Thermopolyspora flexuosa: one gene and its partner. The protein of the gene in region 1 interacts with the protein of each later gene in a pairwise test. Links are inferred from orthologs where the notes say so. Each region holds a gene or a part of one and is shown on either strand. Other genes may lie near its edges. The genes, in order: FHX40_RS10205 and FHX40_RS02860.

Evidence for each region.
Region 2: the proteins of FHX40_RS10205 (region 1) and FHX40_RS02860 interact in binary tests that used the Escherichia coli proteins (3 or more experiments, as listed by UniProt). The link is inferred for Thermopolyspora flexuosa from one-to-one orthologs.

The regions. Positions count from the first base shown.
Region 1 is NZ_VFPQ01000001.1:2,429,509-2,432,655, reverse strand. Bases 307-3,147 are described here. They hold FHX40_RS10205 (ABC-F family ATP-binding cassette domain-containing protein), read right to left. Parts: upstream 2,606-3,147; coding sequence 1,007-2,605; downstream 307-1,006. Other genes in these bases: FHX40_RS10200 (ABC transporter substrate-binding protein), read right to left, coding at 2,842-3,147; FHX40_RS10210 (helix-turn-helix domain-containing protein), read right to left, coding at 670-891; FHX40_RS10215 (enoyl-CoA hydratase/isomerase family protein), read right to left, coding at 307-518. Also shown: more of FHX40_RS10215, read right to left, coding at 1-306. UniProt on the Escherichia coli protein: Genetic data indicate it may be involved in ribosome assembly or function.
Region 2 is NZ_VFPQ01000001.1:643,019-647,540, reverse strand. The notes cover bases 188-4,403. They hold FHX40_RS02860 (multifunctional oxoglutarate decarboxylase/oxoglutarate dehydrogenase thiamine pyrophosphate-binding subunit/dihydrolipoyllysine-residue succinyltransferase subunit), read left to right. Parts: upstream 188-528; coding sequence 529-4,203; downstream 4,204-4,403. Other genes in these bases: FHX40_RS02855 (DUF6104 family protein), read left to right, coding at 4,324-4,403. In the rest of the region: more of FHX40_RS02855, read left to right, coding at 4,404-4,518. UniProt on the Escherichia coli protein: E1 component of the 2-oxoglutarate dehydrogenase (OGDH) complex which catalyzes the decarboxylation of 2-oxoglutarate, the first step in the conversion of 2-oxoglutarate to succinyl-CoA and CO(2).

The DNA of each region.
Region 1 (3,147 bases):
ACCAGGCCCAGGGCGGGCTCCTTCATGCACAGCTTGGCGTCGTCGGCGAGCACTCGCATGTCGCACGCGAGGGCGAGCTGGAAGCCCGCGCCGATCGCATGCCCCTGAACCGCGGCGATCGAGACGATCTCGGGCCGCCGCAGCCACAGGAACCCGCGTTGAGCCTCGGCGATGCGCCGTTCGAGCGTCGCGTCGTCGAGGGTGGCGGCCGAGGCGAGCGTCAGTCCGTCGGTGCGCGCCCCGTCATCACCCCCCGGTGGTGCCCCCAACATGGCCAGGTCGAGGCCTGCTGAGAAGGACGGCCCCTCACCTCGGATCACGACGACCCGTATCCCCTCCGGCAGGTTCTCTCCGATCGCGGCCAGCCCCGCCCAGGTCGCGAACGTCTGCGCGTTCCGCTTCTCCGGGCGGTTCAGCGTGATCGTCGCGATCTCGCCGTCCATCTCGTATCGCAGTCCGATCTCCGCGAGCCGGTCCGCGGAGATCGCCGCGCTCCCCCCAAGATCCGCTTCCGTCATCGCCCGCTCCATCCGTGTCCGGGTCCCGCTTCTCCCCCGATCGGACCCTCGTCGCGCCCGAGCCTACCGGCTCACCAGAATCAGGTTCTAGTGGCCTGGCCGGTGCGGCGTGGACGGGACGGAGGGGCTGCTGCGGTAGCGCCTTGCGGCGTCAGCGCTGCTGCTTCGACTTGCCCCGGGTGGCCCCGCCGCGCCCCCGCAAGGTGACACCCGACTCGCTGAGGATGCGGTGGATGAACCCGTACGACCGCCCGGTAGAGGCGGCGAGGGCACGGATCGACTCGCCGGCGGCGTAGCGCTTCTTCAGATCGGCGGCCAGCTTTTCGCGGTCGGCACCGGTCACCCGGGTGCCTTTCTTCAGGGTCTCGGCCACGAGTACCTCCTGTAGTGCCGGACTTCCGCAGCGTTACTCACGCCCATGATCAGTCATTTCAGCCGGATCGGCTACCCACTCGACGGGAAAAGATCCGTACCCGATAAAAACGAGATCAGGCAAGTGCCACAAGATCGGCAAACTCGTCGCTCCACGCGTCCTCGACTCCGTCCGGCAGCAGGATCACCCTATCCGGCTGTAGTGCGGCAACGGCTCCTTCGTCGTGCGTAACTAGTACGATTGCCCCAGAATAGGACCTAAGTGCAGAAAGTACCTGATCCCGGCTCACCGGATCGAGGTTGTTCGTCGGCTCGTCGAGCAGCAACACGTTCGCGCTCGACAGCACCAGCGTCGCCAGCGCGAGCCTGGTCTTCTCCCCGCCCGACAGCACACCGGCGGGCTTGTCGACGTCGTCGCCACTGAACAGGAAGGAGCCGAGCACGCGGCGCAGCTCGACGTCCGCGACGTCGGGCGCGGCCGCGCGCATGTTGTCGAGCACGCTGCGGTCCGGGTCGAGCGTCTCGTGCTCCTGGGCGTAGTAGCCGAGCTTGAGGCCGTGGCCGTGCACCACCTCGCCCGCGTCGGGTTTCTCCAGACCGGCGAGCAGGCGCAGCAGCGTGGTCTTGCCGGCGCCGTTGAGCCCGAGGACCACCACCCGGCTGCCCCGGTCGACGGCCACGTCGACGCCGGTGAACACCTCCAGCGAGCCGTACGACTTCGACAGCCCGGTGGCGAGCAGCGGCGTGCGGCCGCACGGCGCGGGCGTCGGGAAGCGCAGCCGCGCCACCTTGTCGGCCCGGCGTTCCTCGCCGACCCCGGCGAGCAGCCGCCGCGCCCGCCGCTCCATGTCCTGCGCCGCCTTCGCCTTGGTCGCCTTGGCGCGCATCCGGTCGGCCTGGGCGAGCAGCGCCGAGGCCTGCCGCTCGGCGTTGGCCCGCTCCCGTTTGCGCCGCCGCTCGTCGGCCTCGCGCTGGGCGAGGTAGGCGGTCCAGCCCATGTTGTAGACGTCGATCGCCTGCCGGTTCGCGTCGAGGTGGAGCACCCGGTTGACCGTCGCTTCAAGCAAGCCGACGTCGTGGCTGATGATCACCAACCCGCCCTGATGAGAGCGCAAAAAATCACGAAGCCACCCGATCGAGTCTGCATCGAGGTGGTTTGTCGGCTCGTCGAGGAGGAGCGTGTCGGCGCCGCTGAACAGGATCCGGGCGAGCTCCACGCGGCGGCGCTGCCCGCCGGACAGGGTGCGCAGCGGCTGCGACAGCACCCGGTCGGGCAGCCCGAGGCTGGAGGCGATCGACGCGGCCTCCGCCTCGGCCGCGTACCCGCCGAGCACGTGCAGCCGGTCCTCGAGCCGGCCGTACGCGCGCACCGCGCGCTCCCGGGTGCGGGCGTCCCCCGTGGCCATCGCCCGCTCGGCCTCGCGCATCTCGCGCAGCAGCTCGTCCAGGCCGCGGGCGGACAGGATGCGGTCGCGGGCGAGCTGGTCGAGGTCGCCGGTGCGCGGGTCCTGGGGCAGGTAGCCGACGGTGCCGGTCACCGTCACCCGCCCGGCCGCGGGCAGCGCCTCGCCCGCCAGTACCTTGCACAGCGTGGTCTTGCCCGCCCCGTTGCGGCCGACCAGGCCGATCCGGTCGCCGGGGTTCACCCGGAACGAGGCGTTCTCGATGAGCAGGCGCGCGCCCGCGCGCAGTTCGATGTCGGAGGCGATGATCATGACGGTGGACACTCCCGGGCGAGGGGAAAAGGCGGGGACGGCATAGGGGGACGAGGGGACGCCGGCGGTCAGTCGGGAGTGCGCATACCGATCAGTGTACGGCCCGGGACGCACCGCGAGCGGCGCGCGCCGCGCGGCGGCCTCCGCGGCCGGGTGGGCGGGGTGGCACCGGGGAGGAACGCGCACGACCCCGCGGGGACGCCCGTCCCCGCGGGGTCGTGGCCGGTCGCCCGCGGTCAGCCGCGCGCGCCGGGGGCGATCCAGTCGTCGATGGCGAAGTCCCTGCGCACGAACCCCTGCTCCACGAGGAACCGCTTGGTGCCCTCGAGCAGGGTCAGGCCCTCCTCGGTGAACGGCGTGTCCGGCAGCTGCTCGGCCAGCGTGGTCCTGCGCACGATCTCCGGCGGGAAGCCGCCGACCTTGACCGCGAACGACAGGTAGTCGTCCCAGTTCGCCTTGGCCCGCCGGGTGGCCTCGACCTGGGCCGCCTGCCAGACCTTGACGAAGCCGGGCCGCGCCTCGAGGAACGCGTCGGTGACCAC
Region 2 (4,522 bases), 1.8 Mb from region 1 along the record:
GGGGTCGCCGGAAGCCCGGTACGGCCCGGCATACACGGACGGCACGCGGCCGGGGCGCGATCGGGAACCCGGCCCGCCGGCCCGGCCGCCCGCCGCAGGCCGCACGACGGCGGACGGGCCGACCCGTGAGCGTTCCATGCGACGGAACGACCGTTAGTAACACATATGATTCAATATGGGCACGTTCGGGATAAGCGGTGCCCTAGACGTCCCCGCCGGGCGAGACCGGCCTGGCCGCGCGGAAACCAGGGCCTAACCGGCGGGTCAGGGCGCCGAGTGGTGACCAACCGCGCGCGCACTGAGAGGATCGGTTCGAGGACATGCCCAGCACCTCGCCCCTCGGCGGAGCGCCGCCGCCGGGACGCCGCGCACCCAAGGAGCCGCCGGATGCGCACCGGATGAGTCACCGGACCCGTAACGTGCCGACCACGCGATCCAGTTGTTGGGCACACGCCCCCTGGCGGGGCGAGTAGCCTTGGACAGGTCTTCCAATCCAACGCCGATCTGCGGAAGAGGGCGATTTCCGCCGTGTCGTCTGAGTCGTCGCGGACAAACCCGCTGGCCAGCTTTGGGCAGAACGAGTGGCTTGTCGATGAGCTGTACCAGAAGTACCTAGAAGATCCCGAGTCGGTGGACCGCGCATGGTGGAACTTCTTCGCTGATTACGACGGCGGCGCCAAGCGCGCCCCGGCCACTCAGGCGAGCAACGGCGCCGAGGGCGCCACGGCCACCGCGCCGGCACCCGCGGAATCCGCTCCGGCCGCACCGGCGGCCCCCGCCCCGGCCAAGGCGGCGCCCGCCCCCAAGAAGGCGGCGAAGGCCGCCCCCGTGCCCCAGGGCGCGGAGGAGGAGCGGCTGCGCGGCGCGGCCGCCCGCACGGCGGCGAACATGGAGGCGAGCCTCGCCGTACCGACCGCCACGAGCGTGCGGGCGATCCCGGCGAAGCTGCTCATCGACAACCGGATCGTCATCAACAACCACCTGGCCCGCGGGCGTGGCGGCAAGGTGTCGTTCACGCACATCATCGGCTACGCCGTGGTCCAGGCGGTCAAGGCGATGCCGGAGATGAACTACTCCTACGCCGAGATCGACGGCAAGCCCACGCTCGTCAAGCCGCAGCACGTCAACCTCGGCCTCGCCATCGACATCAAGAAGCCCGACGGCAGCCGGCAGCTCCTCGTGCCCTCGATCAAGCGGGCCGAGACGATGAACTTCCGGGAGTTCTGGACCGCGTACGAGGAGATCGTGCGCAAGGCCCGGGCCGGCAAGCTCGCCGTCGAGGACTTCGCCGACACCACGATCACCCTCACCAACCCCGGGACGATCGGCACGGTGCACTCGGTGCCGCGGCTCATGCAGGGCCAGGGCACGATCATCGGCGTCGGCGCGATGGAGTACCCGGCCGAGTACCAGGGCGCCTCGGACGAGACCCTCGCCCGCCTCGCGGTGAGCAAGATCATGACGCTCACCTCGACCTACGACCACCGCATCATCCAGGGCGCGCAGTCGGGCGAGTTCCTCCGCAAGATCCACCAGCTCCTGCTCGGCGAGGACGCGTTCTACGACAAGATCTTCGAGGCGCTGCGCATCCCGTACGAGCCGGTGCGCTGGGTCCGCGACATCTCGGTCAGCCACGACGACGAGGTGACCAAGTCGGCCCGGGTGCTCGAGCTCATCCACGCCTACCGGGTGCGCGGCCACCTCATGGCGGACACCGACCCGCTCGACTACCGCCAGCGCAAGCACCCCGACCTCGACATCCAGTCGCACGGCCTGACGCTGTGGGACCTGGAGCGCGAGTTCCCCACCGGCGGCTTCGGCGGCAAGCCGCTGATGAAGCTGCGCGACATCCTCGGCGTGCTGCGGGACTCCTACGTCCGCACGATCGGCATCGAGTACATGCACATCCAGGAGCCCGAGGAGCGGGCCTGGATCCAGGAGCGCGTCGAGCGGCCGCACCAGAAGCCGAGCCGGGAGGAGCAGCTCAACATCCTGCGCCGGCTCAACAACGCCGAGGCGTTCGAGACCTTCCTGCAGACCAAGTTCGTCGGCCAGAAGCGGTTCTCGCTCGAGGGCGGCGAGTCGCTCATCCCGCTGCTCGACTCGGTGATCACCTCGGCCGCGCAGGAGGGCCTCGACGAGGTCGTCATCGGCATGGCCCACCGCGGCCGGCTCAACGTGCTCGCCAACATCGTCGGCAAGTCGTACGCGCAGATCTTCGCCGAGTTCGAGGGCAACCTCGACCCGCGCAGCGCGCACGGCTCCGGTGACGTCAAGTACCACCTCGGCGCGACCGGCGACTTCGTCGCGTACGACGGCTCCAAGATCAAGACGTCGGTGGTGGCGAACCCGTCGCACCTGGAGGCCGTCGACCCGGTGCTCGAGGGCGTGGTCCGCGCCAAGCAGGACCTGCTCGAGCGCGGCGAGGAGGGCTTCACCGTGCTGCCGATCCTGGTGCACGGCGACGCCGCGTTCGCCGGCCAGGGCGTGGTCGCCGAGACCCTCCACCTGTCGCAGCTGCGCGGCTACCGCACCGGCGGCACGGTGCACGTGGTCGTCAACAACCAGGTCGGCTTCACCACCTCGCCCGCCTCGTCCCGCTCGTCGGTGTACGCCACCGACGTGGCCCGGATGATCCAGGCGCCGATCTTCCACGTGAACGGCGACGACCCCGAGGCCGTGGTCCGGGTGGGCCGGCTCGCGTTCGAGTACCGCCAGGCGTTCCGCAAGGACGTGGTCATCGACCTCGTCTGCTACCGCCGCCGCGGCCACAACGAGGCCGACAACCCGAGCTTCACCCAGCCGCTCATGTACGACCTGATCGACGCCAAGCGGTCGGTGCGGAAGCTCTACACCGAGGCGCTGATCGGCCGCGGCGACATCACGGTCGAGGAGGCCGAGCAGGCGCTGCGGGACTACCAGGAGAAGCTCGAGCGCGCGTTCACCGAGGTCCGCGAGGCGGCCAAGCGCCCGCCGGAGCCCGGCGCGGTGCTCAAGCCGCCGGCCGAGGACCTGGTGCCGTGGCGGCACGAGGACACCCCGACCGCCACCACCGAGGAGGCGATCAAGCGGGTCGTCGACACCCAGATCAACCTCCCCGAGGGCTTCACGCCGCACCCGCGGCTCGTGCCGCTGCTGCAGCGCCGCGCCCAGATGGTCGAGGAGGACGCGATCGACTGGGCGATGGGCGAGACGATCGCCTTCGGCTCGCTGCTCATCGACGGCCACCCGGTGCGGCTCGTCGGCCAGGACTCCCGGCGCGGCACCTTCGGCCAGCGGCACGCCGTGCTCGTCGACCGGCTCACCGGCGAGGAGCACACCCCGCTCAAGGCGTTCAACCACGGCACCACGAAGTTCTACGTGTACGACTCGCTGCTCAGCGAGTTCGCCGCGATGGGCTTCGAGTACGGCTACAGCACCGTGCGCCCGGACGCGCTCGTCTGCTGGGAGGCGCAGTTCGGTGACTTCGCCAACGGCGCCCAGTCGATCATCGACGAGTTCGTCTGCTCCGGCGAGGAGAAGTGGGGCCAGCGCTCCTCGGTGGTGCTGCTGCTGCCGCACGGCTACGAGGGCCAGGGCCCGGACCACTCCTCGGCCCGCATCGAGCGGTTCCTGCAGCTGTGCGCCCGGGACAACATGACGGTCGCCCAGCCGACGACCTCGGCGCAGTACTTCCACCTGCTGCGGTGGCAGGTGCTGTCGAACCGGCGGCGCCCGCTCATCGTGTTCACGCCGAAGTCGCTGCTGCGGCACAAGGGCGCGACCTCCCCGGTCCGCGACTTCACCGGCGGCTCGTTCCGCCCGGTGCTCGGCGACACCAAGGTCGACCCGGCGGGCGTGCGCACCGTGGTGCTGTGCTCCGGCAAGATCTACTACGACCTGCTGGCGCGGCGGGAGAAGCTCGGCCGGAACGACGTGGCGCTCGTCCGGCTGGAGCGGCTCTACCCGTGGCCGCGGCAGGAGCTCACCGCCGAGCTCGACCGGTACGGCCGTGACGTCCAGCTCATCTGGGCGCAGGAGGAGCCGGTCAACATGGGCCCGTGGCCGTACCTGACGCTCAAGCTCGCCGAGATCCCCGACCTGCTGGGCGGGCGGCCGATCCGCCGGGTCTCCCGGGACCCGAACCCGTCGCCGGCGACCGGCTCGCACGCCAAGCACGAGGAGGAGCAGGAGGAGCTGCTGAAGAAGGTCTTCGGCGCCTGACCCTCCCGCCGGCGGTCCCCTCGCGGGGCCGTCCGGACCGAAGACGACGATCCGGTCCCCCACACCCGGGCCCGCGCGGCCCGGTGTGGGGGACTTCCGTGTACGCAGGAGGACACTGCGATGTACTTCACCGACCGCGGCATCGAGGAGCTCGTGGAGCGGCGCGGCGACGAGGAGATCGCGATCTCCTGGCTCGCCGAGCGGCTGCGCGAGTTCGTCGACCTCAACCCCGAGTTCGAGACCCCCATCGACCGGTTCGCCACCTGGCTCGCCCGGTTCGACGACGAGGAGGACGGGCTCGACGACGACGCGTAAGACG